3 regions of the Aquamicrobium sp. genome follow, and region 1 is predicted to be linked to each of the others. Evidence: predicted binding sites of a transcription regulator. Region 1 holds the regulator's gene; each other region holds the start of a gene.

Region 1 (10,589 bases):
CTTCGCGCCCGCAACGAGGTCGAGACGGTCGTGCGCCTCGCCATGATCGCCTGCTCGGTCGTCGCCATCATGACCACGGCCGGCATCGTCGCCTCGCTGCTCGCCGAGGCCGTGCGCTTCTTCACCTTCGTCAACCCGGTCGACTTCTTCTTCGGCACGGTCTGGCGTCCCGGCTTTTCGTCAACAGGCACCGGCGCGGGCGGCCAGTACGGCCTCCTGCCGCTCCTGTGGGGGACGCTGATGGTCGCCTCGATCGCCATGCTGGTCTCGCTGCCCATCGGCCTAATGACCGCGATCTACCTGTCGCAATATGCCAGCCCCAGGGTGCGCGACACGGTCAAGCCGATCGTCGAGATCCTCGCCGGCATCCCGACCATCGTCTACGGCTTCTTCGCCCTCGTCACCGTCGGCCCGTTCCTGTCCTCGGTCGGCCAGGCCGTCGGCCTCGACATCCGCGCCATCAGCGCCCTGACCGCCGGCTCGGTCATGGGCATCATGATCATCCCCTTCATCTCCTCGCTGTCGGACGACATCATCCGCCAGGTGCCGAAGGGTCTGCGCGACGGCTCGCTCGGCCTCGGCGCGACGCAGTCGGAGACGATCAGGCGCGTCATCCTGCCGGCGGCGCTGCCCGGCATCGTCGGCGCGTTCCTGCTCGCCGTCAGCCGCGCCATCGGCGAGACCATGATCGTGGTCCTCGCCGCCGGCAACAGCCCGTTCCTGCGCCTGAACCCCGGCGAGCCGGTCTCGACCGTCACCGTCACCATCGTCAACCAGCTCACCGGCGACACCGACTTCGCCTCGCCGCAATCGCTGGTCGCCTTCGCGCTGGGCCTGACGCTCTTCGCGATGACCCTCGTCCTCAACGTCGCCGCCCTCTACATCGTGCGCCGCTACAGGGAGCAGTACGAATGACCTCCGAAGAACGGCTCGCGCTCATCCGCGCCGGCCTCTCCTCCCGCCACGCCCGCGAGAGAAGGTTCCGCTTCTACGGCCTCGCGGCCATCGCCGCCGCGCTCGGCGCCGTCGTCATCCTGTTCGGCATGATCCTCGCCAAGGGCCTGCCGGCCTTCACCCAGGCCACGCTGACGCTCGACGTCGCCTTCGACCCCGCGATCGTCAAGGTCGAGGACAAGCCGCGGCAGCGCGAGGGCCAGTCGCCGGCCGATTACCGGCAGGAGCTGCTCGCCTGGGAGCGCAAGGTGACGATGCTGAACTGGAACCGCGTCGTCGAAGAGGCGGTGCGCGCGGCCGCCCCCGGCACCGAGGCCGATTCCCGCCAGCTCCTGTCGATCGTCGAGACCAACGCCCGCTTCCAGCTTCGCGACCTCTTCGTCGCCGATCCCTCGCTGCTCGGCAAGACGGTCGCGGTGAAGATGCTCGCCTCGGCCAATGCCGACAACTGGCTGAAGGGCAACATCGACCGCTCGCTGCCCGACGCCCAGCAGCAGCTTTCGGCCCCCGCCCGGGCGCTGGCCGACGAGCTGCGCGAGAAGGGCAACATCGACTTCGCCTTCGCCTGGCACATCTTCACCAACACCGATTCGCGCTCCGCCCCCGCCTCGGCCGGCCTCGCCGGCGCCTTCGTCGGCTCGCTCTACATGATGCTGGTGGTGATCGTGCTCGCCGTACCGATCGGCGTGATGAGCGCGGTCTATCTCGAGGAGTTCGCGCCGAAGAACCGCTTCACCGACCTCATCGAGGTCAACATCAACAACCTCGCGGCCGTGCCGTCCATCGTCTTCGGCCTGCTCGGCGCGGCGGTGTTCATTAACTACTTCCGCCTGCCGCTGTCGGCCCCGCTGGTCGGCGGCCTGGTGCTGACGCTGATGACGCTGCCGACCATCATCATCGCCACCCGCTCGGCGCTGCGCGCGGTCTCGCCCTCGCTCAGGCAGGCCGCGCTCGGCCTCGGCGCGTCGAAGACGCAGACCGTGTTCCACCACGTCTTGCCCGTCACCTATCCCGGCATCCTGACCGCGACCATCATCGGCGTCGCCCAGGCGCTGGGCGAGACTGCGCCGCTGCTGCTCATCGGGATGAACGCCTTCGTCGCCCAGGTGCCGGGCACGCCGCTCGACCAGTCCACCGCCCTGCCGGTGCAGATCTATCTGTGGCAGGGCAACGAGAACCGCAACTTCTTCGAGGCGCGCACCTCGGCGGCGATCATCGTCCTGCTCGGCCTGATGCTGACGCTGAACGCCATCGCCATCTTCCTGCGCACGCGGCTGGAGAAGCGCGCATGACCACGAACACCGGAACGGAGGCTATCGCCATGCACATGCCGGCCGAGAAGATCGTCCCTCAATCGGACCTCTACACCATGAAGTCGTCCACCATCCGCACGCCCGACGCAGACATGCGCCCGGCCCGCATCACCGCCCGCGAGGTCGGCGTCTTCTACGGCCCGAAGCAGGCGCTGTTCGACGTGTCGATCGACATCCCGGAAAAGGCCGTCACCGCCTTCATCGGCCCCTCGGGCTGCGGCAAGTCGACCTTCCTGCGCTGCCTCAACCGCATGAACGACACCATCGAGGGCTGCCGCGTCACCGGCACGATCCGCCTCGACGGCTCCGACATCGCCGACCCGGCGCTCGACCCCGTGGAGCTGCGCGCCCGCGTCGGCATGGTGTTCCAGAAGGCGAACCCGTTCCCCAAATCGATCTACGAGAACGTCTCCTACGGCCCGCGCATCCACGGCCTCGCCCGCGCCCGCGCCGACCTCGACGCCATCGTCGAGTCGAGCCTCCAGAAGGCCGGCCTGTGGAACGAGGTCAAGGACCGGCTGAACGAGCCGGGCACCGGCCTTTCCGGCGGCCAGCAGCAGCGCCTGTGCATCGCCCGCGCCATCGCCGTCTCGCCGGAGGTGATCCTGATGGACGAGCCGTGCTCGGCGCTCGACCCCATCGCCACAGCCCGCATCGAGGAGCTGATCGACGAACTGAAGCAGAACTTCACCATCGTCATCGTCACCCACTCCATGCAGCAGGCCGCGCGCGTATCGCAGCGCACCGCCTTCTTCCATCTCGGCAATCTCGTCGAGGAAGGCCCGACCGACATGATCTTCACCGGCCCGCTGGAAAAGCGGACGCAAGACTACATCACCGGCCGCTTCGGCTAGGAGGCACGACCATGGGGCAGCACACCGTCACATCCTTCGACGAGGACCTCGACGCCATCGACCGGCTGATCCACGACATGGGCGATCTGGCCGACGCGATGGTCGCGGCGTCCGCCCGCTCGCTGGTCACGTCCGACACGGCGCTGGCGCAGCGCGTCATCTCCGACGACGCGGTGATGGACGCGCGCCAGCGCGAGCTGGACGACCGCGCCATCACGCTGATCGCCAAGCGCCAGCCCGTGGCGCAGGATCTGCGCTCGGTCGTCGGCGCGATCCGCATGGCCGCCGATCTCGAGCGCATCGGCGACCTCGCCAAGAACATCGCCAAGCGCGTCGGCGCCGTCGGCGAGAACGCCACCCCGCGCGAGCTCTCGCACTCGATCGAAACCATGGCGCAGGCCGTGATCGCCCAGATCGACCGCGCCATCGCCCGCTACGAGGCACGCGACCACGAGGGCCTTGCCCGGCTGCGCGACGAGGACGAGAAGATCGACGTCCAGTACACGGCCGTGTTCCGCGAGCTCCTGACCTACATGATGGAGGACCCGCGCAACATCACCGCCTGCACGCATCTGCTGTTCTGTGCCAAGAACCTCGAGCGCATCGGCGATCATGTGACGAACATCGCCGAAAACGCCTATTATGTGCTGACCGGCCACCAGCTGCCGCTGAACAGGCCGAAAGCAGACGAGACGGTGATGGCGGTACGGCCGAAGTGACGGGCCCCGCAGGAAGCAGGACATGATCGCTCCGAAAATCATGGTGGTGGAGGACGAGGAGCCGCTCGGCGTCCTCCTGTGCTACAATATGGAAGCCGAGGGATACCAGGTCGAGGTGGTGACGCGCGGCGACGAGGCCGAGATGCGCCTGCGCGAGACCGTGCCGGACCTTCTCGTGCTCGACTGGATGGTGCCGGCCGTCTCCGGCATCGAACTGTGCCGCCGCCTGCGCCTGCGCGCCGAGACCGAGCGGCTGCCGATCATCATGCTCACCGCCCGCGGCGAGGAGACCGACCGCGTGCGCGGTCTGACGACCGGGGCGGACGACTATCTCGTCAAGCCGTTCTCGATGCCCGAATTCGTCGCGCGGGTGCGCGCGCTGCTGCGCCGCGCCAAGCCCGAGGTGCTGTCCTCGGTGCTCAAGGTCGACGACCTCGTCCTCGATCGCGAGACGCACCGCGTCCATCGCGGCGAGGCGGAACTGAAGCTCGGCCCCACCGAGTTCCGCCTGCTCGAGTTCCTGATGCAGCATCCCGGCCGCGTCTTCTCGCGCGGGCAGCTTCTCGACAATGTCTGGGGCGAGACGCTCTATATCGACGAGCGCACCGTCGACGTCCATGTCGGGCGGCTGCGCAAGGCGGTCAATCTCGACGGCCTGCCCGACGTGATCCGCACCATCCGCGGCGCCGGCTACGCCATCCGCGAGATCTGAGCGCGCCGGCAGGTCCGATCGTTCCGCCCCCATCGTTCCGGCACCGTATCGACGCCGCGTTTCCATGCCGCGCGGCGTCAATCACAATTTGGCCGAACTCGGCTGTGCTGATAAAAGGATGCCCGCGAACCGCGATCGGAGAGGATCGCGGACCAACCACAGGCAACCCGATGAAGAGACCAGACATGTTTTTGCGTTTTCTGCTGATCGGCGCCCTCGCCTTGCCGCTTGCGCTCGCCGCCGGCACGGCCGCGCGCGCGCAGGCCACCGATCCGCGCGTCGCCCAGCTCGAGGAGCAGGTGCGCCAGCTGAACGGCCTCGTCGAGGAGCTGAACTTCCAGCTCCTCCAGATGCAGGACCAGCTTCGCCGCATGCAGGAGGACAACGAGCTGCGCTTCCAGGAACTGGAGGAACGCCGCTCGGATGCGTCGGGCGCACAGCGCCCGCGCGACCATGCCGCGACCACCCCGCCGCCTGCCGCCAACGCACCCCCGCCGACGGGAAGCGGCGACGACGAGTTCTATGCCGCCGAAGAAGCCGTGACCGGCGGCGGCGCGCAGGTGCGCGGCGAGCCGCCGCGCAATCTCGGCAGCATCACCTTCGACGCCGACGGATCGCCGCGCGTCGCCATGCCGGCCGAGCAGCCCCCCGTTGGCCAACCCCCTGCCGGGCAGGTTCCGGTGGGACAGACGCAGGCCGCGCCGGCGCAGGACGGAACCACGGTCGCGGCGCTGCCGCCGCGCGGTGACGACGATGACGAGCTCTACCGCAACGCCTACGAATTCGTCCTGTCGGGCGACTACGGCACGGCCGAGGCCGGCTTCCGCGACCTGATCGCGCGCTTTCCCGACAGCGAGCATGCGGCGGACGCGCATTTCTGGCTCGGCGAATCGCTGCTCGCCCAGCAGAAGCCGCGCGAGGCGGCCGAGATCTTCCTCGCGGCCAGCCGCGACTTCCCGCAGGCGCGCAAGGCGCCCGACACGCTGTTCAAGCTCGGCGTCTCGCTCGTCGCCATGAACCAGCGCGACGTCGCCTGCGCCACCTTCACCGAAGTCCTGCAGCGCTACCCGCAGGCCAGCGCCGCGCTCACCGAGCGCGTGAAGCAGGAACAGGCCGCGGCCTCCTGCTGACGCTAGACGGGGGTCCCGGGACGACCGCGGTGGACCTCGACCCGCTTTCCCTTTTTCGCGATCTGGACGCCGGCGCCGTGCTGGCCGTCGCCGTTTCCGGCGGCAGCGATTCGCTGGCGCTCCTCCTCCTTGGCCACGACTTCGTCCGCCGCCATCGCCCGGCGCTGCGGCTGACCGCCGTCACCGTCGATCACGGCCTGCGCCCCGAATCCGCCGCCGAGGCGGCATGGGTCGCCGCCTTCTGCCGCCAGCGCGGCATCGCCCACGAGACGGTGGTCTGGCAGGGCGACAAGCCGGAAACCGGCCTCGCCGCCGCCGCGCGCGAGGCGCGCTACCGGCTCCTCGCCGATGCCGCGCAACGCGCCGGCGCATCCACTATCCTCGCCGGCCACACGCTCGACGATCAGGCCGAGACGCTCGCGATGCGCGCGGCGCGGGCAGAAGGCGCGGGCCAGGTGGGTGCAGGGCTGGCCGGCATGGCGCGGGCGACGCTTTTCGACGGCCGTGTCTGGATCGCCCGGCCGCTGCTGAGGACTCGCCGGCAGGCACTGCGCGACTGGCTTGGCCGGCGCGGCGTCGAATGGATCGACGACCCCTCCAACGACAATCCCGCCTATGAGCGGGTCCGGGTGCGCAAGGCGCTCGCCCATGCCGAGGTCGAAACGCTGGGCGCGGAGGCCCGCCGGCAGGCCCTTGCCCGGCAGGCGCTGGCCGAGCGCGCGGCGGCATGGATCGGGCGCTTCGCCAGCCGCCCGGCGCCGGGGCTGCTGCGGCTCGATCCCGCCTTCGCCGATGACGACGACGACGCGCGCGAAGCGGCGATCCTCGCGCTGCGCGCCTTGCTGGCCACTGCCGGCGGCACGCCCCGCCTGCCCGACCGCGCGCGCGTCGAAACCCTTCTGCGCCGGCTGGCCGACGGCGCGCCGATGCGGGCCACTTTGTCGCGCGCCGCCGTCGATACGCGCCGCGCCGGCGTCTTCCTGCGCCGCGAGGCGCGCAACCTGCCCTTCGTGCCGCTCGGCGCCGGGCCGGTCCTGTGGGACGGCAGGCTGCGCGCAACCGCCGCACCGGGCGCGCACGATCTGCATATCGGCCCGCTCGGCCACGACGGCGCGGCACGGTTTCCGGCGGAAACGCAAGCCGGGGTCCCGCCTGCGCTCGTCCGCGCCGCATGGGCGGCGGAGCCGGCGCTTTACTCCGGCAGAACTCTGATCGGGCCGCTCCTCGCCCCGGCCGCCGCCGGCGACAGCGTCCCGGCCTCGCCCACTGCGGCGCCTTTCGCGCGCTTCCTGACGGGTTTCGACCGGCCGCTGGCCGCCGCGCTTCAACGCCTTGCCGGCGCGCCGGCCCTGCCCTCGCCGCCTTGGCCGGAACACATTGGTCCCGGATAGATCGGCATCGACGCTTAACTGAAAAAGGCGGCCGCGCTTGGCAAGACCCCATGGGCTGCCTATGTTAGGGACCGCACCTCGCACATTCGGAAAGCCGCGCCCCGGCAAGGACAGAATTCCCCCGGGCGCCAACGGGAAACACGATGAATCCGAACTACCGAAACCTCGCGCTCTGGGCGATCATCGCCGTCCTCCTGATCGCGCTCTTCAACCTGTTCCAGGCGCCGCAGCAGCGCGGCATGGCGCGCGACATCCCCTATTCGGAATTCCTGCGCGAGGTGGACGCCGGCCGCATCCATACCGTGACCATCGCCGGCAGCCGCATCAGCGGCACCTATGGCGAGGCCAGCGGCGGGTTCCAGACCTATTCGCCGGGCGACCCGACGCTGGTCCAGCGGCTGGAGGAAAAGGGCGTCACCATCAACGCCCGGCCCGAGACCGACGGCTCCAATTCGCTGTTCGGCTACCTGATTTCCTGGCTGCCGATGATCCTCATCCTCGGCGTGTGGATCTTCTTCATGCGCCAGATGCAGTCCGGCTCCGGCCGCGCCATGGGTTTCGGCAAGTCCAAGGCCAAGCTGCTGACCGAGGCGCACGGCCGCGTCACCTTCGCCGACGTCGCCGGCGTCGACGAGGCCAAGCAGGACCTCGAGGAGATCGTCGAGTTCCTGCGCGACCCGCAGAAGTTCCAGCGCCTCGGCGGCAAGATCCCGCGCGGCGTGCTGCTCGTCGGCCCTCCCGGAACCGGCAAGACGCTGCTCGCCCGCTCCGTCGCCGGCGAGGCCAACGTGCCGTTCTTCACCATCTCCGGCTCCGACTTCGTCGAGATGTTCGTCGGCGTCGGCGCGTCCCGCGTGCGCGACATGTTCGAGCAGGCCAAGAAGAACGCGCCCTGCATCATCTTCATCGACGAGATCGACGCGGTCGGCCGCCATCGCGGCGCCGGCCTCGGCGGCGGCAACGACGAGCGCGAGCAGACGCTGAACCAGCTCCTCGTCGAGATGGACGGCTTCGAGGCCAACGAGGGCATCATCCTCATCGCCGCCACCAACCGGCCCGACGTGCTCGACCCCGCCTTGCTGCGCCCCGGCCGCTTCGACCGCCAGGTCGTGGTGCCGAACCCGGACATCGTCGGGCGCGAGAAGATCCTGAAGGTGCATGTCCGCAACGTGCCGCTGGCCCCGAACGTCGACCTGAAGGTACTGGCGCGCGGTACGCCCGGCTTCTCCGGCGCCGATCTGATGAACCTCGTCAACGAGGCGGCGCTGATGGCAGCGCGGCGCAACAAGCGCCTCGTCACCATGCAGGAGTTCGAGGACGCCAAGGACAAGATCATGATGGGCGCGGAGCGCCGCTCCAACGCCATGACGCAGGCCGAGAAGGAGCTGACCGCCTATCACGAGGCCGGCCACGCCATCACCGCGCTCAACGTGCAGGCCGCCGACCCGCTGCACAAGGCCACCATCATCCCGCGCGGCCGCGCGCTCGGCATGGTCATGCAGCTCCCCGAGGGCGACCGCTACTCGATGAGCTACAAATACATGATCTCGCGCCTGATCATCATGATGGGCGGGCGCGTCGCCGAAGAGCTGAAGTTCGGCAAGGAGAACATCACCTCCGGCGCGGCCTCCGACATCGATCAGGCCACCAAGCTGGCCCGGGCCATGGTCACGCGCTGGGGCTTCTCGGACAAGCTCGGCCAGGTCGCCTATGGCGAGAACCAGGAAGAGGTCTTTCTCGGCCACTCGGTCGCCCGCCAGCAGAACGTCTCGGAAGAGACCGCCCAGATCATCGACGCCGAGGTACGCCGCCTGATCGAGGAGGCCTATCAGGGCGCGCGCAAGATCCTGACCGAGAAGAAGAAGGAGTGGATCGCCATCGCCGAGGGGCTGCTCGAATACGAGACGCTCAGCGGCGACGAGATCAAGCAGATCATCGCCGGCCAGAAGCCCTCGCGCGACCTCGGCGACGACACCCCGCCCAGCCGCGGCTCGACCGTGCCCAAGGCCGGCCCGCGCCACGAGGACCGCAAGAAGGGCGGCGAGGAGCCCGACGCCGGCATGGAGCCGCAGCCTCAGGGGTGAGGAGTGGTCCGCGCAGCGGTGAAAAGCCAACGATTTGGCTTTTCGAGCGGCGAACGCCCGGAGCCGTAGCGGAGGGCCGGCAGGCGGTTCATGCCGGCCGCGCCGCCGTGCCAACCACGCCTTTATCTTCCGCCGTCGCCCTCCGGGCGGCGGCGTTTCTCCACCAAGGCGCAGCCGCGCAAAGCATCGCGGCACGATTTCGCCCGGATACAACGGCAAAAACCCGGTCCGGCGTAACATTTGCTTATACATTGTGATGCCATACCTTCGATTATCTATGGCATTTCTCAGTCGGGCGACGGGAACAGAGCTGTCACGATGAGCAGGAAATATTTCGGGACCGACGGCATCCGGGGACGGGCCAACCGCTATCCGATGACCGCGGAAGTCGCCTTGCGCGTCGGCATGGCCGTGGGCATGTCCTTCCAGCGCGGCAGCCACCGCCATCGCGTCGTCCTCGGCAAGGACACGCGGCTTTCCGGCTACATGATCGAGAACGCCATGGTCGCCGGCTTCTGCGCCGCCGGCATGGACGTCTTCCTGCTCGGCCCGATCCCGACGCCCGGCGTCGCCATGCTGGTGCGCTCGCTACGCGCCGACATCGGTGTGATGATCTCCGCCTCGCACAACCCCTATTACGACAACGGCATCAAGCTGTTCGGCCCCGACGGCTACAAGCTCAGCGACGAGATCGAGCGGCGCATCGAGCAGCTCCTCGACCGCGACGTCGACATCGCGCTCGCCGACGCCGAGGCCCTCGGCCGCGCCAAGCGCATCGACGGCGTCCACGACCGCTATGTCGAGTTCGCCAAGCGCACGCTGTCGCGCTCGATGTCGCTTTCGGGCCTGCGCATCGTGGTCGACTGCGCCAACGGCGCCGCCTACAAGGTGGCGCCTGCCGCCCTGTGGGAGCTCGGCGCCGAGGTCATCACCATCAACAACGAGCCGAACGGCCTCAACATCAACGAGGATTGCGGCTCAACCCACCCGCTCGGCCTCGCCAAGAAGGTCCACGAGGTGCGCGCCGACGTCGGCATCGCCCTCGACGGCGACGGCGACCGCGTCACCATCGTCGACGAGACCGGCACGGTCGTCGACGGTGACCAGGTCATGGCGCTGATCGCCGAATCCTGGCAGCAGAACGGCCGCCTGAGCGGCGGCGGGCTGGTCGCCACCATCATGTCCAACCTCGGGCTGGAGCGCCACATGGCCGGCCTCGGCCTGTCGCTGGAGCGCACCAAGGTCGGCGACCGCTACGTGGTCGAGCGCATGCGCGAGGGCGGCTTCAACGTCGGCGGCGAGCAGTCGGGCCACATCGTGCTGTCCGACTTCTCGACCACCGGCGACGGGCTGGTCTCGGCGCTTCAGGTGCTGGCCTGCATCAAGCGCGCCGGCAAGCCGGCGAGCGAGGTCTGCCGCCGCTTCGAGCCGG
Region 2 (10,589 bases), on a different contig from region 1:
CATGGCGGTGGCGACCGGCGGCGAGCATGGCACCGAGGTCTACGATTTCCTGATGGCGCTGGCGACGGCGCAGAAGCCGGTGGTTTCCGGTGTCGACGGCATCGCGGTCGGCATCGGCACGACCATCAACTTCCATTGCGACCTGACGCTGGCGACGCCCCGCACGCGCTTCCACACGCCCTTCGTCGATCTCGGCCTCGTGCCGGAGGCCGGGTCGAGCCTCATCGGCCCGGCGCTGCTCGGCCGCCAGCGCGCCTTCGCGCTGCTCGGGCTGGGAGAGCCGCTCGCCGCCGCCGACGCAAAGGCCGCCGGCCTGATCCACGATGTGGTGGCGGAGGAGGAACTGGAAGCGGCGGTGCTGGCGCTGGCCCAGCGCGTCGCCGCCAAGCCGCCGCAGGCGCTGAAGATCGCCCGCGACTTCATGCTCGGCGATCGCGAGGCGCTGGTCGCGCGGATCAGGGCCGAGGGCGAACAGTTCCGCGCCCGCCTGTCCTCGGACGAGGCGCGCAACGCCTTCGTCGCCTTCATGAACCGCAAGAAGGGCTGAAGCGCCGCGGGCGGCAACCGCCCGCGACGCCTCGCGATGCCGCGTGCTACTTCACGGCGAGGAAATCGGCGACCTCGAGCAGGATGAACTCATTGTTCGCGGCCTTGCCGATCTCGCGCCCGCCCGAGAAGGGCAGGTTGTTGTCGTTGGCGACCATAATGTGGGTGTCGTCGACGCGCATCACGTCCTCGATGGTGAAGAACGGGAAGGTGAACGTGCCGGAAAGGTCGCGGTTCGACTGCGTCGTCAGGCGCGCCTTGCCGTCGGGGTCGGCGATGTCGAGCAGGTCGATGGTGCCGATCCGCCTGATGAAGCCGTCGGCGTCGACGCCGGCGGTATCGACCAGCACGATGCTCTTCACCTTCGCCGGCAGCGGGTAGCAGGCCGACTTGTCCTCGCCCGTGCATTCGAGGCTGATGTCGCCCTCGCCATTGTCGCGCTCGATCACCAGCGCCCGCGTCTCGTCGATGAAGTTGAAGTCGCCGATTGCCGCCGCGCCCTCGGCGAGCTGGAACCTGTAGCTGTCGCCGGTCCATTCGGCCTTGCCGGTGTCGAAGGTGACGATGCGCAGGAACGCGCCTTCCGGCTTGCCGTCCTCGCCCAGCAGCGGCTTTTCCAGCATGCCCCAGAGGAGGTTCGTGCCCGGCTGGAGCGCCATGCCCTCGTAGCCGCCCGAGCGCTGGACCGTGAAATCCTTGCCGGCGGCGGCTGGAACGACGACGCCCGGCGTGTCCGGCCCGCGCAGCGCCTTGCCGTCGAGCATGGTCTGGTGGACGGAAAGTACGCGCCCGTCCGCGGTGGCGCGGATGATGAAGGGGCCGAACTCGTCGCCGATCCAGATCTCGCCGTCGAGATACTGGATGCTCTCGGGGTCGAAGTCGGCGCCGGTCAGGTAGCGGCTCTCCGTCCCCTCATAGGCGATGCGGAACGGCACCTTGCGGTCGGGATCGCGCAGGAACACGGTTTCGATGCGCTCGACCGCGCCGGTCTCGAAATCCGGCTTCATGCGGTGGAAGAACAGCATCGCGTCGGGGCTGTTGACCTTGGAGCCGAAGCCGTTGTCGGTGAGCGTGAAGACGCTGCCGTCCTCGGCGCGGTTCATGGCGAAGCCCGACATGCCCTGCACCGGCTGGCCGAGGAACGGCAGCGAGATGCCGGTCTTGTGCCCGCCATAGGCCGCGCCGACATCGCCCATGACGCTCATCGGCCTTTCGTTGCGCTGGGGGCGGGTGAACTTGCCGGACACCCACGCGTCGCGCGGCGCGTCGGCCGGCGGCGCGACGAGGGTGAAGGCCGGCAGATAGGCGTGGCCGGCGAGGGTGGCAGTGAAGACCTGCTCCGCCCCGGCCGGCACGGCGAGGGCAAGGAGGGCGGCGGAAGCGAGAAGATGGCGGATCATGTGTCTGGCCTTCCATGAGGTTGATGGAGACCGGACCTGACTTAAGCGCGCTCGATGACAGCCGCCCGACGCGACGATGACAGTTCTGCGAGCGTCCTCTTGTAGGGGAAGGGGGACTTCAGGCCAGCCCGTGGTCCTTCATCGCCTGCGCCTCGTCCGGCGTGATCCAGGCGAAGATCCGCGGCTCGCCTCCGGCGAAGCTGACGAAATAGAGGTTGCGGAAGGCGATGGTTCCCGCCGCGCCGTCGCCTCGATCCCTTCGGTCATCGCCGCCATCGGGGGCTATGCCGCTTCGGCCAGAAGCTCCGGCGGAAGCTGGGCCTTGGCGTCGAGCAGCTCTATCGCCACCAGCCGTCCCTCGGCGTCATAGTCGAACACGACGCCGGGCGAGACTTCCTCGCTTTCGAGCACCTTGAGATCGGAGAAGCGGATATAGGCCGCGTTGGCCTGCGCATCGTATGTGACGGACGGCTTCATGGCTGTCTTCTGGCTCCGCGGTCGAAGAACGCCGTCAATATACGGATTTCGGCGTCGGTTTCCAAGCAGACGACCCGCAGGATGCGGTCGCCGTGCGCCGTGATCGTGCGATAGCGACGCTGGATGGGCTGGCGGGGGTCTGCTTCTTCCCATTCGGGAAAATGAACGGTCGCCTCGATCCACTCGCGCTTCAGTTCACGCTCGCGGACGGCGTCGCCTGCATGTTTCGTATAGACGAGCGGCTTGCGTCGCTGGACCATGGCCCCTCACGGATAGAGCCGCGTCTTCTTCCAGCCGCCGCCGTCGGTCGTGAACACGACCCGGTCGTGCAGGCGGAAGGGGCGGTCGTGCCAGAACTCGATCGAGGCTGGCCGGATGCGGAAGCCGGACCAGTAGGGCGGGCGCGGGATCTCGCCGATGGCGTGGCGGGCGGTGTATTCGGCAACCGCCTTTTCCAGCGCGAAGCGGCTTTCGAGCGGGCGCGACTGCTTCGAGGCCCATGCGCCGATGCGGCTGCCGCGCGGGCGCGAGGCGAAATAGGCGTCGGCCTCCGCGTCGCTCACCGTCTCGACCGGGCCGCGCACGCGCACCTGCCGGCGCAGGCTCTTCCAGTGGAAGCACAGCGCCGCCTTCATCGCGCCCAGCACCTCGCGGCCCTTCGCGCTCTCGTAATTGGTGTAGAAGATGAAGCCGTGCTCGTCGAAATCCTTGAGCAGCACCATGCGCACGTTCGGCATGCCGTCGCGGTCGACGGTGGCCAGCGCGACGGCGTTGGGGTCGTTCGGCTCCGAGGCCTTGGCGTCCTCCAGCCAGCGCGCGAACAGCGCGTAGGGCTCCCCGCTTTCGGTGAAGTCACCGTCCGTTAACCCTGTATCCGTCATCATGGACCCCTTGCATGCTTTGGCATCGACGGGGAGATTGCCGATTGGCGCGTCGGACGCAAGCATTCGCTGCGTGGGACAGGCTTGTTTTCGTGTGGCTCGGCCTTGCCGCCGTGCTGCCGCTGGCCGCGTGCGGCACGGCCGGCTTCTCGCTCGAGAGCGCCGTGCCGGACCGTTCCGTGCTGACGGGCTCGGTGCGGCCGGGGCCGGCCGACGCGCTGAACGGCCCGGTCGTCGCCTCCGACGAGGAGACGATCCGCAACGCGGTGTCCTCGGCCATCGTCGACGAGGTCGGCACCGAGGGGCTCGGCTGGGCCAATGCCGGGACCGGCTCGCGCGGCGCGATCAACCAGATCATCGAGCGCAAGGACGAGGGCAGGCTGTGCCGCCGCTTCACCGCCTCGCGCGAGAGCTACGAGGGCGTCCACCTCTATCGCGGCGAGGCCTGCCTCGGCTCGGCGCGAATCTGGACCATGACCGCCTTCGATCGCGTCGAATAGCGCCGCCGCACTGGAATTTCTTCCTAGGTGGGCGCATATAGACTGCAACACCACGAATCCCTTTCCGGCAGGCGGCACAGATGCGCGATCCCTATGACGTGTTGGGCGTTGCGAAGAACGCATCGGCGAAGGACATCAAGTCCGCGTTCCGCAAGCTCGCCAAGAAATACCATCCGGACCAGAATCCGGACGACCCCAAGGCCAAGGACCGCTTCGCCGAGGTCAACCAAGCCTATGAGATCGTCGGCGACGACGACAAGCGCGGCCAGTTCGACCGCGGCGAGATCGACGCATCCGGCAAGCAGCGCTTCACCGGCTTCGAAGGCGGAGCCGGCGGCGATCCCTTCGCCGCGTTCCGCCGCGCCCAGGGCGCGGGCGGCCGGGCCGGGCCGGGCGGCGCGCATTTCGAGTTCCGCACCTCCGGCACGGACGGCGAGGGGTTCGACGCCGGCGACATCTTCAGCGAGCTGTTCGGCCAGTCGTTCCGACGCGGCCCCGGTGGTGGCATGGGCGGTGGCATGGGCGGCGGTCCCGCCGGCAGCCGGTCGGCCCCGCCGGCCGGCGCGGATTTGAACGTCGCGCTCGACGTCACGGTCGAGGACATGGCGCAGGCCGCCAAGGTGACGGCGCTGTTTCCCGACGGGCGCAAGGTCGGCATCAAGCTGCCGGCCTTCGTTGAGGACGGGCAGACGATTCGCCTCAAGGGGCAGGGCCAGCCCTCGCCCTTCGGCGGCCAGCCGGGCGACGCGCTGGTCAAAATCCGCCTGCGGCCGCATCCGCTCTACCGTGTCGAGGGGCGCGACCTTCACGTCGACGTTCCGGTGCCGCTTGCCGACGCCGTCCTCGGCGCCAAGGTGCCCGTCGAGACGCCCTCGGGGCGGCTCGCGGTCGCCATTCCCGCCTGGTCGAGCTCGGACCGCAAGTTGCGGCTCAAGGGCAAGGGGTTGCCGCTCAAGTCCGGCGGCCACGGCGACCTCTACGCCCATGTGCGCATCATGCTGCCGGAGGGCGGCGACCAGGAGCTCGAGGCGCTGATGCGCAAGGCCCGGGCGGCCGGCGCCTGAAGCCCGCCGCCCACCGCCTTGTGCCTTGAAGCGGCAATGCGCCTGTGCGATAGGGCAGGCGGCGGGGATGAATGCGGAGTAACCACACATGGCGGCAGGAAACGGTCTTCTGGCAGGCAAGCGCGGCCTCATCATGGGCATCGCCAACAACAGGTCGATCGCCTGGGGCATCGCGAAGGCGTGCGCCGATCAGGGCGCGGAGCTGGCGCTGACCTATCAGGGCGACGCCTTCCGCAAGCGCGTCGAGCCGCTGGCCGCCGAGCTGGGCGCACATGTCGCCGGCGACTGCGACGTCACCGACATGCAGAGCGTCGACGCCGTGTTCGCCGGGCTGGAGAAGAAGTGGGGCAAGCTCGACTTCCTCGTCCACGCCATCGCCTTCTCCGACAAGGAGGAGCTCGACGGCCGCTATGTCGACACGACGCGCGACAACTTCCTGCGCACGATGGACATTTCCGTCTACTCGTTCACCGCGGTGGCCAAGCGCGCCGAGGCGATGCTCGCCGACAACGCCTCGCTGCTGACGCTGACCTATTACGGCGCCGAGAAGGTGATGCCGCACTACAACGTCATGGGCGTGGCCAAGGCGGCGCTGGAGGCCAGCGTGCGCTACCTCGCCGTCGATCTGGGCGGCAAGGGCATCCGCGTCAACGCCATTTCCGCCGGCCCGATCAAGACGCTCGCCGCCTCCGGCATCGGCGATTTCCGCTACATCCTCAAGTGGAACGAATACAACGCGCCGCTGAAGAAGACCGTCTCCATCGAGGAGGTCGGCGGCTCGGGACTCTACCTCCTTTCCGACCTGTCGCGCGGCGTCACCGGCGAGGTGCACCATGTCGATGCCGGCTACCACGTCGTCGGCATGAAGGCGGTCGACGCGCCGGACATAACCACCGTCAAGGAATGACTGGCCCAACCGTCTATTTCGTCCGCCACGGCGAGACGGACTGGAATGCCGAGGCCCGGCTTCAGGGGCAGGCCGACACCGACCTGAACGAGAAGGGCTGCGCGCAGGCGAGCGCCAACGGCCGCGCGCTGGCCGGGCTGATCGCCGATCCGGCCGGGTTCGACTTCGTCGCCAGCCCGATGCGGAGGACGCGCGAGACCATGGAGCGGCTGCGCGCCGCCATGGGGCTGGACCCCGCCGGCTACCGCACCGATCCGTGCCTCGTCGAGGTCAATTTCGGCGACTGGCAGGGCCACACCTTCCCCGAGCTGGAAGCGGTCGATCCCGGCTGCTTCGCGCGCCGCCAGGCCGACAAATGGGCGTTCGTGCCGCCGGGCGAGGGCGCGGAAAGCTATGCCGGGCTCACCGCGCGGGTGCGGCCGTGGCTGGAGGGCGTCGCGCGCGACACGGTCTGCGTCACCCATGGCGGCGTCATGCGCGCCGTCTTCAGTCTCGCCGGCGCGATGGAGCCGAATGAGGCCGTCATGCTGCCCATCCCGCAGGACCGTATCCTGCGGCTGGTGGGCGGGCGGCTGGAATGGCTGTAAGGTCTATTCGTAGATGACGAGATCGGTGACGAGCTTCTCGCCGCCGACCGTGTCGTAGGCCAGCACGACCTCGACGCCTTCCTGAAGCGCCTCGACGTCGAACTCGCCCGACAGCTTGTAGGTGTTGCCGTTGTCGAGCGTGATCGTCAGCGCCTCGCGGTCGACGCGGCTGATCTTGCCTTCGTCGTCGGCGGCCAGCGCCGCGCCCGAGGAGAGCATGAGGCCGGCGGCCACCAGAAGCGCGGAAAGCATCCCTGTCACGGTGCGCATGTGCATTCCCTTGTCCTTTGGCTCTTGTCCTTGGCCCCGCCCTGTCGCGGAGCATGTTCGATCGTCCGGGCGAGACGAAAGCAGAAACAGGATCACTATGTCAAAAGTTTTGCAGCTTTGCGGCGCGGGCGCCTTGCCGCGGCATTTTTCCCTCAGCGGAAAGCCTCGTCCGGCGCGGCGATGACCGCGCCGTCTTCCTCGCCGATCACCTCCATGTCCTTTCCCTCATAAGGGATGGACAACAGCAGGCGGCGGATGACGGAAAGCCGCGCCCGCCGCTTGTCGTTGGCCAGCACCACCGTCCACGGCGCATGCTCGCTGTGGGTGCGCTCGAACATCAGGTCGCGCGCCTTCGTGTAATCGTTCCATTTCTCGATGCCGGCGATGTCCATCGGCGAGAACTTCCACATCTTCAGCGGGCTGTGGCGCCGGTCGTGGAAGCGCTTCAGCTGCGTCTCCTGGCCGATGGCGAGCCAGAACTTGAACAGCCTGATGCCGTCGGCGACGACGCCCTTCTCGAAGTTCGGCGTCTCCTCGAGGAAGAGCGCGTGCTGCTGCGGCGTGCAGAAGCCCATCACCGGCTCGACGCCGGCGCGGTTGTACCACGAGCGGTCGAAGGTGACGAACTCGCCCGCCGTCGGGAAGTGGGTGACGTAGCGCTGGAAATACCATTGCCCGCGCTCGGTCTCGGTCGGCTTGGTCAGCGCGACGTTGCGCGCGGTGCGCGGGTTCATGTACTGGCGGGCGACGAAGATGGTGCCGCCCTTGCCGGCCGCGTCCCGCCCCTCGAACAGGATCATCACCCGCTCGCCGGTCGCCTGCAGCCAGGATTGCAGCTTCACCAGCTCGATCTGGAGGCGCTCGAGCTGCTTCTCGTAGGCCTTGCGCTTCATGCGCTTGTCGTAGGGATAGCCGCCGGCGGAAAGCTCGTTGTCCGTCACCCAGCCCGGCAGTTCGGGATCGTCGATGTCGAAAGACCGCTTCTTGCCCGCGACCGTCAGGCGGATCGGCTTGATCGGGTCGGAGAACTTCGTTCTGGCTTCGCTCATCGGCGTCGGTCCTTCGGGGGCGTTCGGGCGGGGGCTCGTTCGGGCCGGCATGCTATCGGCCGTCCGCCGCGAGGTCCAGCCGTGGGCGCGCGTTCGCGACGGTCCGTTCACGGCGCGAGCGCGCTCGTCGTTTGACGCACCCGCCAAAGGCAAATAGAAGCGTGGCGAAACGCATCCCCGCAGGCCAGACGCCATGTCCCACAACAGCTTCGGTCATCTGTTCCGCGTCACCACCTGGGGCGAGAGCCACGGGCCCGCGCTCGGCTGCGTGGTCGACGGCTGCCCGCCCGGCATCCGCTTCACCGTCGCCGAGATCCAGGCCGAACTCGACCGCAGGCGGCCGGGCCAGTCGCGCTTCGTCACCCAGCGGCGCGAGCCCGACGAAGTCAAACTCCTGTCGGGGTTCGTCACCGAGGAGGACGGCGTCACGCTGGTGACGACCGGCACGCCGGTCTCGATGCTGATCGAGAACACCGACCAGCGCTCCAAGGACTATGGCGAGATCGCCCGTCAGTACCGCCCCGGCCACGCCGACTACGCCTACGAGGTCAAATACGGCCTGCGCGACCATCGCGGCGGCGGCCGCTCCTCGGCGCGCGAGACCGCGGCGCGCGTCGCCGCCGGCGCGCTGGCGAGGAAGGTCGTTCCCGGCCTCGTCGTGCGCGGCGCGCTGGTCGGCATGGGCGAGAAGCGGATCGACCGCGCCAACTGGAACTGGGGCTTCGTCGAGGACGCCGAAAACCCGTTCTTCACCCCCGATCCGGCCTCGGTGCCGGTCTTCTCCGACTATCTCGATGCCGTGCGCAAGGAAGGCTCCTCGGTCGGCGCGCTTGTCGAGATCGTCGCCGAGGGCGTGCCGGCGGGGCTCGGCGCGCCGGTCTACGGCAAGCTCGACCAGGACATCGCCGCCAACCTCATGTCGATCAACGCGGTCAAGGGCGTCGAGATCGGCGAAGGCTTCGAGACCGCGCGCATGCGCGGCGAGGACAACGCCGACGAGATGCGCATCGGCAATGACGGCAAGCCGATCTTCTTGTCCAACCATGCCGGCGGCATCCTCGGCGGCATATCGACCGGCCAGCCGGTGGTGGCGCGCTTCGCGGTCAAGCCGACCTCGTCGATCCTGACGCCGCGCCGCTCCATCGACCGCGACGGCAACGAGGTCGACATCCGCACCAAGGGCCGGCACGACCCCTGCGTCGGCATCCGCGCCGTGCCGGTGGGCGAAGCCATGGTTGCCTGCGCCATCGCCGATCATTATCTGCGGCACCGGGGACAGACGGGGAGAATGAGTGAGTAGTGAATAGGGAGTAGTGAGTAGTGGGAGGGGAGAGTTCAGGTCTCTACTCACTATTCACTACTCTCTACTCACTCAATTCCGGGCAAGAAAAATGGCGTATGATCAAAAAAGAATCGTCGAGGCGCTGCGCGCCTTCGAGCGCGGCGAGATCGTCGTCGTCATGGACGATGACGGGCGCGAGAACGAGGGCGACCTGATCGTCGCCGCCGTCCACTGCACGCCGGAGAAGATGGCGTTCATCGTCCGCCACACCTCGGGCATCGTCTGCGCGCCGATGCCGCGCGAGGAGGCGAGGCGCCTGAACTTGACGCCGATGGTGGCCGAGAACGACGCGCCGCATTCGACCGCCTTCACCGTCAGCGTCGATTTCCGGCACGGCACCACGACCGGCATCTCGGCCGAGGACCGGACGCTGACCGTGCGCAACCTCGCCAACGGCAATGTCGGCCCGGCTGATTTCGTCCGCCCCGGCCACGTCTTCCCGCTGGTGGCGCGCGAGGGCGGGGTGCTGATGCGCTCCGGTCATACGGAAGCCGCCGTCGACCTGTGCAAGCTCGCCGGCCTGCCGCCGGTCGGCGTCATCTGCGAGCTGGTCAACGACGACGGCACGGTGATGCGCGGGCCGCAGGTCCAGGCCTTCGCCGACGAACACGGGCTGCGCCAGGTCTCGGTCGCCGACCTGATCGCCTATCGCCAGCGCCAGGAAACGCTGATCCAGCGCGTCGCCTGCTCCGAGATCGAGACCGCGGCGGGTCCGGCCAAGGCCTACACCTACCGCCTGCCGTGGGACGCGATGCAGCATTTCGTCGTCGTCTTCGGCGACATCCGCGACGGCGTCGACGTGCCGGTGCGCCTGCACCCGGAGGACGTCGTGTCCGACGTGTTCGGCCCCGACAGCCGCCTCGACACCATCATGCGCCGCATGGCGCAGAACCAGCGTGGCGTCATCGTCTATCTGCGCGAGGGCTCCGTCGGCGTCGGGCAGGGCGCCGGCCGCCAGCGCCCGGCGCTGGGCGACGAGGCGCATGAGGAGGCCTTGCGGCGCGAGAGCGAGTGGCGCGAGATCGGCCTCGGCGCGCAGATCCTGCGCGACCTCGGCATCTCCTCGATCCAGCTCATCGCCTCGCGCGAGAAGCACTATGTCGGGCTGGAAGGCTTCGGCATCGAGATCGTCTCCACCGACATCATCTGACGCTGCGGCAGTTTCGCCGCTAAAGTGGCGCATCCGAATCGGGGACGCGCACCATGTGGGATTTCGACATCGGCCGTACGCTCGGCATCATGGCCCGGACATGGCCGTTCATCGCGCTCCGGCTGGTCGTCTATTTCGCCATCACGCTCGCCTATATCCTCGCCACCGGCACGGGGGCGGGCGTCGGCTACGGCCTCGGCCGTATCTGGGACGATCCGGGGATGTTCGCGCTGTTCGGCGGGTTCATCGGCTTCGGGCTGGTCTCGGCCGTGCTCTACTGGCTGCGCGAATACATCCTCTATCTCGTCAAGGCCGGCCATGTCGCCGTCATCGTCCATCTGGTCGAGGGGCGCGAGGTGCCGGAGGGCAGGGGGCAGATCGACTATGCCACGAGCCTCGTCAGGGCGCGCTTCGCC
Region 3 (10,589 bases), on a different contig from region 1:
GGCGCGTCCCGCCGTGGATGGAGCGCGACCGCGGCCCGGACGTCTCCGGCGCGCTGCGCTGGTTCCCGATTGTCACCCTGCTCCAGCTCGGCCTCGACATGGCGCTGGCGACGACGACGCCCATGGGCTACGGCCACGTTTACGCGCCGGAGCACCATATCGAGCCGTGGGTCGAGGTGACACGGCCGGACGGCTGGAGCGCGCCGGCCCTCGCCGCCCTCAAGGCGCACTACGCGGCGATGGACGGAAGGAAGCGGACCCTCGACGGGGAATGATTTCCTCCCCTGTCGCCGTAAGGGGCCATTTCAAGGAATGATGTTCCGGATAACGGCGCTTCAAGCGTCAGATTTTTGCGCATCCGGGCAGCTGAAGGAGAGAAAAGGAACAATTTCCTCCAAAGCCGCGTTCGAAGGAAACGATTTTCCATGAATTGGCCGCAAGACAGGTTCCTGAACCTCGTTGCCGTCCCTGCCGCGCCCTATCTCTTGAGGAAAGACAACCACCGGAGACCAAGGAGACGACCATGGGTCTGCGCATCAACGACACCGCTCCCGATTTCACCGCCGAGACCACGCATGGCACGGTCCATTTCCACGACTGGCTGGGCGACAGCTGGGGCGTCCTCGTCTCGCATCCGAAGAACTTCACCCCGGTCTGCACCACCGAGCTCGGCACCATGGCCGGCCTTGCCGGCGAGTTCGAAAAGCGCAACGTCAAGCTGATCGGCATCTCGGTCGATCCGGTCACCGATCACGACCGCTGGAAGGCCGACATCCGCACCGCGACCGGCTTCGACGTCGACTACCCGCTGATCGGCGACCGCGACCTCAAGGTGGCCAAGCTCTACGACATGCTGCCGGCCGAGGCGGGCGAATCGTCGGAAGGCCGCACCCCGGCCGACAACGCCACCGTGCGCTCGGTCTACGTCATCGGCCCGGACAAGAAGATCAAGCTGGTCCTGACCTATCCGATGACCACGGGCCGCAACTTCGACGAGATCCTGCGCGCCATCGATTCGATCCAGCTCACCGCGAAGCATCAGGTGGCGACCCCGGCCAACTGGAAGCAGGGCGAAGACGTCATCATCACCGCCGCGGTCTCCAACGAGGACGCGATCAAGCGCTTCGGCTCGTACGACACGATCCTGCCCTATCTGCGCAAGACGAAGCAGCCTACCGCGTAAAGCCGGCTAACGGATCGACGGACAGGGGACGGCGGAAACGGGATTCCGCCGTCCTTTCCGTGTCTTCGCCCGGCCATGCCGTGTCATCAGCGTGTCACGGCAGGCTGGTGAAAGACGCTCATGACACAGAGCCACATGAGCGATTCCCACGAAGCCGGACAGGCATCCCGCTACCGAAGCCTGTTCATCTCCGACATGCATCTCGGCACCAAGGGCGCGCAGGCCGAGGCCCTGCTCGAGTTCCTGAAGAAGCACGACGCCGAGACGCTCTATCTCGTCGGCGACGTCATCGACGGCTGGCGGCTGCGCTCCGCCTGGTACTGGCCCCAGTCGCATAACGACGTCGTCCAGAAGCTGCTGCGCAAGGTGCGCAAGGGCGCGCGCATCGTCTACGTGCCCGGCAACCACGACGAGTTCCTGCGCGAGTTCTGCGGCCTGTCCTTCGGCGGAATCGAGATCGCCGAGACCGCGATCCACGAGGCCGCCGACGGCCGGCGCTATCTGGTGATCCACGGCGACATCTTCGACATGGTGATCCGCCATGCCAAGTGGCTCGCCTTCCTCGGCGACTGGGCCTACGAGATCGCGCTGGCGCTGTCGACGCGCATCAACATCGTGCGGCGCAGGCTGGGCTTCACCTACTGGTCGCTGTCGGCCTGGGCAAAGGCGCGGGTCAAGAACGCGGTCAACTTCATCGGCCGCTTCGAGGAGACGCTGGCGGCCGAGGCGCGCCGCCACGGCGTCGACGGCGTCATCTGCGGCCACATCCATTCGGCGGCGATGCGCGACTTCGACGGCTTCACCTACATCAACACCGGCGACTGGGTGGAAAGCTGCACCGCCGTCGTCGAGCATCACGACGGCCGGATGGAGATCGTCCACTGGCCGGCCTTCAGCGACGTCCTGAACGGCAGCCGCCCGCCCGCGCCGCGCACGCTGCCGTGGCGGCGGGCCGCGTGAGCGCGCCATGCGCATCCTGATCGTCACCGATGCCTGGCGGCCGCAAGTCAACGGCGTGGTGCACACGCTGGAGACGCTGGCGGCGACGCTCGCCCGCCTCGGGGTGAAGGCCGAGTTCCTGACGCCCGAGGGCTTCCGCACCCTGCCCATGCCGAGCTATCCCGAGATAAGGCTGACGCTGGCCACCCGCGCCATGGTCTCGCGGCGGATGGAGGAGATGGCGCCCGAGCGCATCCACATCGCCACCGAGGGGCCGCTGGGCGTGCTGGTGCGCCGCATCTGCCTGGCGCGCGGCTGGGCGTTCACCACCAGCTACCACACCCGCTTCCCCGAGTTCCTGCGCGCCCGCCTGCCCATCCCCGAAAGCTGGAGCTACGGCTGGCTGCGGCGCTTCCACAATGCCGGACGGGCGATGCTGGTCGCGACGCCCTCGCTCGGCCGGGAGCTGTCGGCGCGCGGCTTCACCAACATCAGGCTGTGGTCGCGCGGGGTGGACACCGAGCTGTTCGATCCGTCCTTGAGGGGCGATCTCGGCCTGCCGCGCCCGGTCTTCCTCAATGTCGGGCGCGTGGCGGTGGAGAAGAACCTGCCCGCCTTCCTCGACCTCGACCTGCCCGGAACCAAGGTGGTGGTCGGCGACGGGCCGGAGCGCGCCCGGCTCGAGGCGCGTTATCCCGACGTGCGCTTCCTCGGCGTGCGCAAGGGCGAGGCGCTGGCGCGCATCTACGCCTCGGCCGACGTCTTCGTCTTTCCCAGCCGCACCGACACCTTCGGCAACGTCATCCTCGAGGCGCTGGCGAGCGGCTGCCCCGTCGCCGCCTTCCCGGTCACCGGCCCGCTCGACATCATCGGTCCCCCCTGTATTCATGGCCGCTGCGGCGCGCTGTCGGACGACCTGCGGCAGGCGGCGCTGGCTTGCCTCGACATCCCCCGTGCCGCGGCGCGCGAGCGGGCGCTCGCCTTCGACTGGTACAGCAGCGCCCGGCAGTTCGCCGACTACAGCTTCCCCACCCGGGGCGCATTGGAGCTGCGATGACCGAACAGGCCGCCCTTCCCGCCTCCGATCCGGTCGAGCGCCTGCATCGCGCAGTGCGGCGCAATCCGCTGCTGTCGCCGTCCGGGCTCGGCGAATACGTCTTCGCCAGCCTGTTCCGCAAGCTGGTCTACACCCAGATCTGGGAGGACCCCGAGATCGACATCGAGGCGCTGGAGATCGGCCCGGGCGACCGCGTCGTCACCATCGCCTCGGGTGGCTGCAACGCGTTGTCCTACCTGACCGCCGACCCGGCCCGGATCGAGGCGGTCGACCTCAACCCCGCCCATGTCGCCTTCAACCGGCTCAAGCTCGCCGCGCTCGCCGCCCTGCCGGACTACGACGCGTTCTACCGCTTCTACGGCCGGGCCGACGATCCGGCGAACGGCGACGCCTACCGGCGCTTCATCCGCCCGGTGCTCGATCCGGCGACGCGCGCCTACTGGGACGGGCGCGGCCTTTCCGGCCGCCGGCGCATCTCGATGTTCCACCGCCGGCTCTACCGCCACGGCCTGCTCGGCCACTTCATCGGCTGGGGCCATCTCCTGGCGCGCCTCTACGGCATCGACCCGCGCCGGCTGCTTCAGGCGCGGACGCTGGAGGAGCAGCGCCGCCTGTTCGACGAGACCATAGCGCCGCTGTTCGACAAGCGGCTGGTGCGCTGGGTGGCGGGCCGCAAGTCGTCGCTGTTCGGCCTCGGCATCCCGCCCCAGCAATACGAGGCGCTGGCCGGGCATGGAAGCGGCGGCATGGCCGGCTTGCTGCGCCAGCGGCTGGAGCGGCTGGCCTGCGATTTCCCGTTCTCGGAGAACTATTTCGCCTGGCAGGCCTTCGGCCGCACCTATGGCGACCGGCACGACGCGCCGCTGCCGCCCTATCTGCTGCGCGGCAATTATGAGACCGTGCGCGCCCGCGCCGGGCGCATGTCGGTCGAGAACGTCTCCGTCACCGAGCTTCTGGCGGCCAAGCCGGCGGCCTCGGTCGACCGCTTCGTCCTCCTCGACGCGCAGGACTGGATGACCGACGCGCAGCTTGGCGCGCTGTGGCGCGAGATCACCCGCACCGCCGCCCCCGGCGCGCGCGTCGTCTTCCGCACCGCGGCCGAGCGGAACCTGCTGCCGGGCCGCGTCGAGGCCGGGCTCCTCGACCGTTGGGATTATCGCGAGGCGCAGTCGCGCGCCCTCCACCGGCGCGATCGCTCCTCGATCTATGGCGGGTTCCACCTCCACGTCCTGAAGGAATGAGCGCGATGGACCGCACCCTCGATCACGGCGCGCTGATGGACAGGGTCTATCGCTGGCAGCGCCGCTTCGGCTTCTACGACCTGACGCGCAAATACTACCTGCTCGCCCGCGACCCGATGATCGCCGGGCTCGCCCCGCCGCCGGGCGGCGCGATGCTGGAGATCGGCTGCGGCACCGGGCGCAACCTCGTCCGCGCCGCGCGGCTCTATCCCGGCGTGGCGCTCCACGGCATCGACATCTCGCGCGAGATGCTGACGGCCGCCGGCGCGGCGGTGGAGCGGAACGGCCTGCGCGGCCGGGTGCGGCTCGCGCTCGCCGACGCCGCCGGCTTCGACCCGGCCACGACCTTCGGCCGCGAGAATTACGACCGCATCTTCATCTCCTACGCCGTGTCGATGATCCCGCAATGGCGCGCCGTGGTCGAGGCCGCCGCGCGCCGGCTCGCGCCGGGCGGCGCGCTCCACATCGCCGATTTCGGTGACATGGCCGCCCTTCCCGCCTGGTCGAGGGCGGCGATGCATACGTGGCTTCGCTGGTATCACGTCACCCCGCGGCCCGACCTGTTCGCGGTCGCCGGCGAGGTCGCGGACGCCGTCGGCGGGACGAGCGAGGAGCGGCGGCTCCATCGCGGCTTCTCGTGGATCGGCATCGTCATGAAGCCGGACATTTAGCCGGCTTCTTTTGGCGAGCAGCGGACCTTCACGAGCCCGTTCCCTGTCACACGCGCGTTATCTGCCGGTCCTAGACAGGACGCATCTCAACGCATGGAGAAAACGAGATGCGCAAACTGCTTGCCGTGCTGGCAACCACCACGATGCTGTTCTCGCCGGTCGCGGCGTCGGCCGCGACGGTCTTCCCGCTGGATCGCGCCACGATCCTCGTTTCCTCGCCCTTCGACGTGAAGGTCGAGTTCGACGCCGTCGTCGCCGAGGGCGACGTCAGCGTCACGGTCAACGGCAGGCCCGCGGCCGAGGTGCTCGGCAAGCCCTTCACCTTCATCGAGAAGGAGGACGGCGTCGAGGCCTCCGCCCTGCGCGTCGAGGCGGTGACGATCCTGACGCCCGGCACCTACACCGTCGTCGCCAGGGCCGGCGACGAGGAAAAGACGGTGATCTGGGACGTCTACGGCACCCCCGAGGCGCCGGTGGCGAAGAACGTCGTCTTCCTGATCGCCGACGGCCTTTCCGTCGCCCACCGCACCGCCGCCCGCATCATGTCGAAGGGCATGAGCGAGGGTAAGGCGAACGGCCGCCTCGCCATGGACGACCTCGACTACGCCGCCTTCATCGGCACGTCCTCGACCGAGTCGATCGCCACCGACAGCGCCAACACCATGTCGGCCTACATGTCCGGCCACAAGACGGCGGTGAACGCGCTCGGCGTCTATGCCGACCGCACCAAAGATTCGCTCGACGATCCGAAGTTCGAGACGCTGGCCGAGGCGCTGCGCCGCCAGACCCGCAAGTCGATCGGCATCGTCACCACCTCCGAGCTCCAGGACGCCACGCCGGCCGCCGTGTTCGCGCATACGCGCCGCCGCGCCGACAAGGCCGAGATCAACAGCCAGACCTTCGAGCTGAAGCCGGACGTCATCCTCGGCGGCGGCTCGGCCTACTTCCTGCCGCAGACGCAGCCCGGCTCCAAGCGCAAGGACGACATCGACCACGTCGCCCTCTACCGCGAAGCCGGCTACACGCTCGCCACCTCGAAGGGCGAGCTCGAGGCCGCGGCCGGCTCCAACACCGGCAAGGTGCTGGGCCTGTTCCACACCGGCAACCTCGACACCACGCTCGACCGCGAGTTCCTGAAGAAGGGCACCGTCGACAGGTTCCCCGAGCAGCCCGGCCTCGTCCAGATGACGCAGACCGCGCTCGACCTGCTGTCGCGCAACGAGGACGGCTTCGTGCTGGTCGTCGAGGCGGCGAATGTCGACAAGATGTCCCATCCGCTCGACTGGGACCGCGCCGTGATGGACACCATCGAGTTCGACAAGGCGGTGGGCCTCGCCCGCGGCTTCGCGGCGGAGAATCCCGACACGCTCGTCATCGTCACCGGCGACCACACCCACGGCGTCTCGATCATCGGCACCGTCGACGACGACAAGCCGGGCGAGACGATGCGCGAGAAGGTCGGCACCTATGCCGAGGCCGGCTTCCCGAACTATGTCGACGAGGACGGCGACGGCTATCCCGACCGCGTCGACGTCTCGCGTCGCCTGTTCATCGCCGCCAACAACGGCCCGGACCGCTACGAGACCTTCCGCCCCAAGCTCGACGGCCCGTTCGTGCCGGCGATCCAGAACGAGAACAAGCAGTACGTCGCCAACGAGGCCTACAAGGACGTTCCCGGCGCGGTGTTCGTCGAGGGCAACATCCCGGCGAGCGGCGACACCGGCGTCCACGCCATCGACGACGTCGTGCTCCAGGCCTCCGGCCCCGGCGCGGAGCGGTTCCGCGGCTACATGGAGCAGAGCGACGTCTACCGCGTGATCGCCGAGGCGCTGGCGCTCGGCGCGCGGCAGACGCAGTAAGCGGCATCGCCCGCACGCATCCGGTCCGGGCCTTCGGGCCCGGGCCTTTCCGCTTCGCTTTGGGTAGAGATCATGCCGCAGCCCCTCGATCCCGGCCGCCGCCGCCTGCTCGCCATGGCCTGCGCCCTTGCCCTCGCTCCGGCGGGGAGGGCCGCCGCGACCGACGACACCATCGCCTTCGGCCAGCTCTACGCCTCGTTCGGCGTGCTCGGGCTGACCTTTTCCGACAGGGTGAAGGAGCTGGCCGGCAGCGCCGTCGCCATCCGCGGCTTCATGGCCCCGCCGCTCAAGGCGGAAGCGAATTTCTTCGTGCTGACCGAGGTGCCGGTCGCGCTCTGCCCGTTCTGCGATTCCGACGCCGACTGGCCGAACGACATCGTCGTCATCTATCTCGGCCGGGCGCAGACCTTCGAGCAGGCCAACGGCCTGATCGAGGTAAGGGGCACGCTCGAGGTCGGCTCGTGGACCGATCCCGAAACCGGCTTCGTCAGCCTGCTGCGCATCGTCGATGCCGATTTCCGCCGGGTGTAGCGCCATGATCCCCCTCGCCGTCGAAGGCCTCGCGATCCGCTATCCGGGGCTGCCCGTGCCGGCGCTCGACATTCCCGCGCTCTCCATCGCGCCGGGCGCGCAGGTCGCGCTCACCGGCCCGTCCGGCTCGGGCAAGACCACCTTCATCAACGTCGTCACCGGCATGGAGCGCGTCCCCATCGGTAAGGTTGCGTGGGCGGATGACGACCTGGCGGCGATGCCGGAAGGAGGGCGCGACCGCTGGCGCACGCGCAATGTCGGCCTCGTCATGCAGGACTTCCATCTCTTCCCCGGCCTCACCGCGCTCGGCAACGTGCTGCTGCCGCAGCGGCTTTCGCGCCTGCGACTGCCCGAGGGCGCGCGCGCCTTCGCCCTCGACATGCTGGAGCGCGTCGGCATCGGCCGCGTCGACCAGCCGGTCGAGACCATGTCGCGCGGCCAGATGCAGCGTGTCGCCGTGGCGCGTGCGCTCGCCGGCCGGCCGGGTATCATCGTCGCCGACGAGCCGACCGCGAGCCTCGACGCCGAAACGGGCGAGGCCGTCGCCGACCTCGTCATCGGCCTTGCCGGCGAGATGGGCGCGACGCTGATCGTCGCCACCCACGATCCCCGGCTGATCACGCGGCTCGGCCGCACCCTGCGGCTGGACAACGGCCGGATCGACGGCTGAGGAGGCGCGCCGGTGCTGCATTTCATCCTTGCCGATCTCGTGCGCAATCGCGTCGGCGTCGCGATCCTCGTCGTCCTCGTGGCGCTGGCCACCGCGCTCGGCGTCGCCGTGACCCTGCAGGAACGCGCGCTGCGCCTCGGCAGCGCCCGCGCCGCCGCGCCGTTCAACCTGGTGGTCGGCGCGCCGGGCAGCGAGACCCAGCTCGTCCTCTCCTCCGTCTTCCTCCAGCCCGCGCCGCTGCCGCTCCTGAAGCCGCAGGTGCTGGCCGCGCTGCGCGCCGACCCGCGCGTCGCGGCAGCGGTGCCGGTCGGCTTCGGCGACTTCATCGAGACCCACCCCATCATCGGCACCACCTCCGACGCCATCGCCATGTTCGGCGGGCTGTCGGAAGGCACGGGCTTCGACCATCTCGGCGACGCCGTGGCGGGGGCGCAGGTGGCGCGCGCCATCGGCTCGACCTTCCGGCCGTTCCACGGCAATGCCGGCGAGGCGGGCGAGGTCCACGCCGGGATGGAGTACCGCATCACCGGCCGCCTCGCGCCGACCGGCACGCCGTGGGACCGCGCCATCCTCGTGCCGATCGAGGCCGTCTGGGACGTCCATGCCGACCATGGCGACGGCGAGGCCGACCATGACGGGGCGGAAGCGCACGGTCACGACCATGGCCACGATCACGCGCACGACGACGATCACGGCCACAATCATGGGCACGACCACGACCATGAGGGCGGGATCGCCTCGCGGCCGGTGGACGAGACGAGGCTGGCGGACGGCGACAATCCCGGCGTCCCCGCCATCGTGGTCAAGCCGAGATCGATCGCCGACGCCTACAATCTGCGCCTCGAATACCGCGCCGGCGGCGCCACGCTCGCCGCCTTCCCCGCCGAGGTGCTGACGCGGCTCTACGGCACGCTCGGCGATGCGCGGCAGGTGCTGGCGCTGGTCGCGGCCGGGGCGCAGGCGCTGGTCGCCGCCGCCATCCTGATGGTCGTTGCCATCCACGTGCTGCAACGCCGCCGCCAGATCGGCGCGCTCAGGGCGTTCGGCGCGCCGCGCGCCGTGGTGCTGGCCATCGTCTGGCTGGAGGCCTTTGCCGTCGTTCTCGCCGGGCTCGTTCTCGGCTTCGCCATCGGCTATGCCGCCGCCCGCGTCCTGTCGGCGAAGCTCGGCGCGGCGAGCGGCATCGCCATGCCGGTCGAGTTCCACGCCGCCGATGTCCGGCTGCTGCTGGCATTCCTGATTGCCGCAGCAGTGGTCACGCTGCTGCCGGCCTTCCTCGCCTACAGGCAGACGCCGGCGCAGGCGCTGCGCGCGTGAGGCGGGCGCTTCATTCGCCCCAGCGTGGGGCTATGCCGGTCTCGACGCCGAGCTGGTCGAGCATGCGCATGACGGTATGGTCGACGAGGTCGGCGATCCCTTCCGGCCGGTTGTAGAACGCCGGCACCGGCGGGAAGATCACCGCGCCGAGCCGCGCCAGCTTCAGCATGGTTTCGAGGTGCCCCGCATGCAGCGGCGCTTCGCGGATGCCGAGCACCAGCGGCCGGCGCTCCTTCAGCGTCACGTCGGCGGCGCGGCTGATCAGGTCGCCGCCATTGCCGGTGGCGATGTTGGACATGGTCCTGACCGAGCACGGGGCGACGATCATGCCGTGCGCCCGGAACGAGCCGGAGCTGATCGGCGCGCCGATGTCGGCATGGCGGTGGACGACGTCGGCCAGCGCCTCGATGTCCCTGATCGCGACGTCGCATTCCTGCGCGATGGTGCGCCGCGCCGCCGGGCTGACGACGAGATGCGTCTCGATGCCGTCGACGCCGCGCAGCACCTGCGCGATCCGCAGGCCGTAGGGGGCGCCGCTGGCCCCGGTCATGGCGAGGATAATGCGTTTCATGCTCGGTCCCGAAGCCCTGAGGCGTGCCCGCTCCTTGAACACCACTAGGCGCGGCCTGTCCATAAAGCGGGTCGGCAAGCGGCGATGACGCGAGGTCGCACCCCCGTCAAAGATGCGCCGCGATCCTCTCCGCCGCCTCGCCGTCCCGCGTGTCGATCCGCCGCCAGCCCATCGGCCCGGGATCGCGCCCGAGCTGGGCGCGCACGACGGAAGCGGTCGCGTCGGACGGATCGCCGCGCCGCGCCTCGACCCGCTCGACCAGCATGCGCTCCGGCGCCTCGAGCCAGAAGCCGGCGAAATCGACGCCGGCCGCCGCCGCCACCGCCTCAATGGCGGCGCGTTCCTCCGGCCGGCCGGCCACGGCGTCCGCGATCACGCCGTGGCCGGCGGCGAGGATGCGGGCCGCCTCCTCGCATTGCCGCGCATAGACCGTGCCCGAGACCTCCGGCCGGTAGGCCTCATCCGGCAGGCGCGTCTCGGCCGCCACCCCGAACAGCGCCTTGCGGATGCGGTCGCTGGAGAGGATCCGCGCGCCGGGCGCGGGGCCGAT

Evidence for each region. Region 1 encodes PhoB, which activates phosphate uptake and scavenging genes when phosphate is short. Its sites were predicted from a motif close to TGTCATNNANCTGTCAT; they were not measured.
Region 2: the regulator PhoB is predicted to act here: its motif matches at 2,012-2,028, upstream of M9945_RS07155 (esterase-like activity of phytase family protein).
Region 3: the regulator PhoB is predicted to act here: its motif matches at 5,136-5,152, upstream of M9945_RS01590 (alkaline phosphatase).

What each region holds. Positions count from the first base shown of each region.
Region 1 covers NZ_JAMLIE010000003.1:340,426-351,014, forward strand. The annotation lists gene pstC (phosphate ABC transporter permease subunit PstC) at 1-915, shown strand, start outside; gene pstA (phosphate ABC transporter permease PstA) at 912-2,246, shown strand; gene pstB (phosphate ABC transporter ATP-binding protein PstB) at 2,360-3,121, shown strand; gene phoU (phosphate signaling complex protein PhoU) at 3,133-3,840, shown strand; gene phoB (phosphate regulon transcriptional regulator PhoB) at 3,863-4,552, shown strand; gene ybgF (tol-pal system protein YbgF) at 4,738-5,682, shown strand; gene tilS (tRNA lysidine(34) synthetase TilS) at 5,712-7,073, shown strand; gene ftsH (ATP-dependent zinc metalloprotease FtsH) at 7,217-9,157, shown strand; gene glmM (phosphoglucosamine mutase) at 9,476-10,589, shown strand, end outside.
Region 2 covers NZ_JAMLIE010000001.1:1,453,720-1,464,308, forward strand. The annotation lists gene M9945_RS07150 (crotonase/enoyl-CoA hydratase family protein) at 1-547, shown strand, start outside; gene M9945_RS07155 (esterase-like activity of phytase family protein) at 594-1,946, opposite strand; gene M9945_RS07160 (DUF2283 domain-containing protein) at 2,229-2,423, opposite strand; gene M9945_RS07165 (DUF4258 domain-containing protein) at 2,420-2,683, opposite strand; gene pdxH (pyridoxamine 5'-phosphate oxidase) at 2,690-3,304, opposite strand; gene M9945_RS07175 (RT0821/Lpp0805 family surface protein) at 3,397-3,804, shown strand; gene M9945_RS07180 (DnaJ C-terminal domain-containing protein) at 3,885-4,868, shown strand; gene fabI (enoyl-ACP reductase FabI) at 4,957-5,775, shown strand; gene M9945_RS07190 (histidine phosphatase family protein) at 5,772-6,362, shown strand; gene M9945_RS07195 (DUF1344 domain-containing protein) at 6,366-6,638, opposite strand; gene ppk2 (polyphosphate kinase 2) at 6,785-7,681, opposite strand; gene aroC (chorismate synthase) at 7,875-8,981, shown strand; gene ribB (3,4-dihydroxy-2-butanone-4-phosphate synthase) at 9,073-10,173, shown strand; gene M9945_RS07215 (hypothetical protein) at 10,227-10,589, shown strand, end outside.
Region 3 covers NZ_JAMLIE010000001.1:308,905-319,493, forward strand. The annotation lists gene M9945_RS01560 (alpha/beta hydrolase) at 1-275, shown strand, start outside; gene M9945_RS01565 (peroxiredoxin) at 524-1,183, shown strand; gene M9945_RS01570 (UDP-2,3-diacylglucosamine diphosphatase) at 1,319-2,143, shown strand; gene M9945_RS01575 (glycosyltransferase family 4 protein) at 2,151-3,179, shown strand; gene M9945_RS01580 (DUF3419 family protein) at 3,176-4,420, shown strand; gene M9945_RS01585 (class I SAM-dependent methyltransferase) at 4,426-5,091, shown strand; gene M9945_RS01590 (alkaline phosphatase) at 5,199-6,950, shown strand; gene M9945_RS01595 (hypothetical protein) at 7,065-7,481, shown strand; gene M9945_RS01600 (ABC transporter ATP-binding protein) at 7,486-8,151, shown strand; gene M9945_RS01605 (ABC transporter permease) at 8,164-9,468, shown strand; gene M9945_RS01610 (UbiX family flavin prenyltransferase) at 9,479-10,039, opposite strand; gene M9945_RS01615 (AAA family ATPase) at 10,146-10,589, opposite strand, start outside.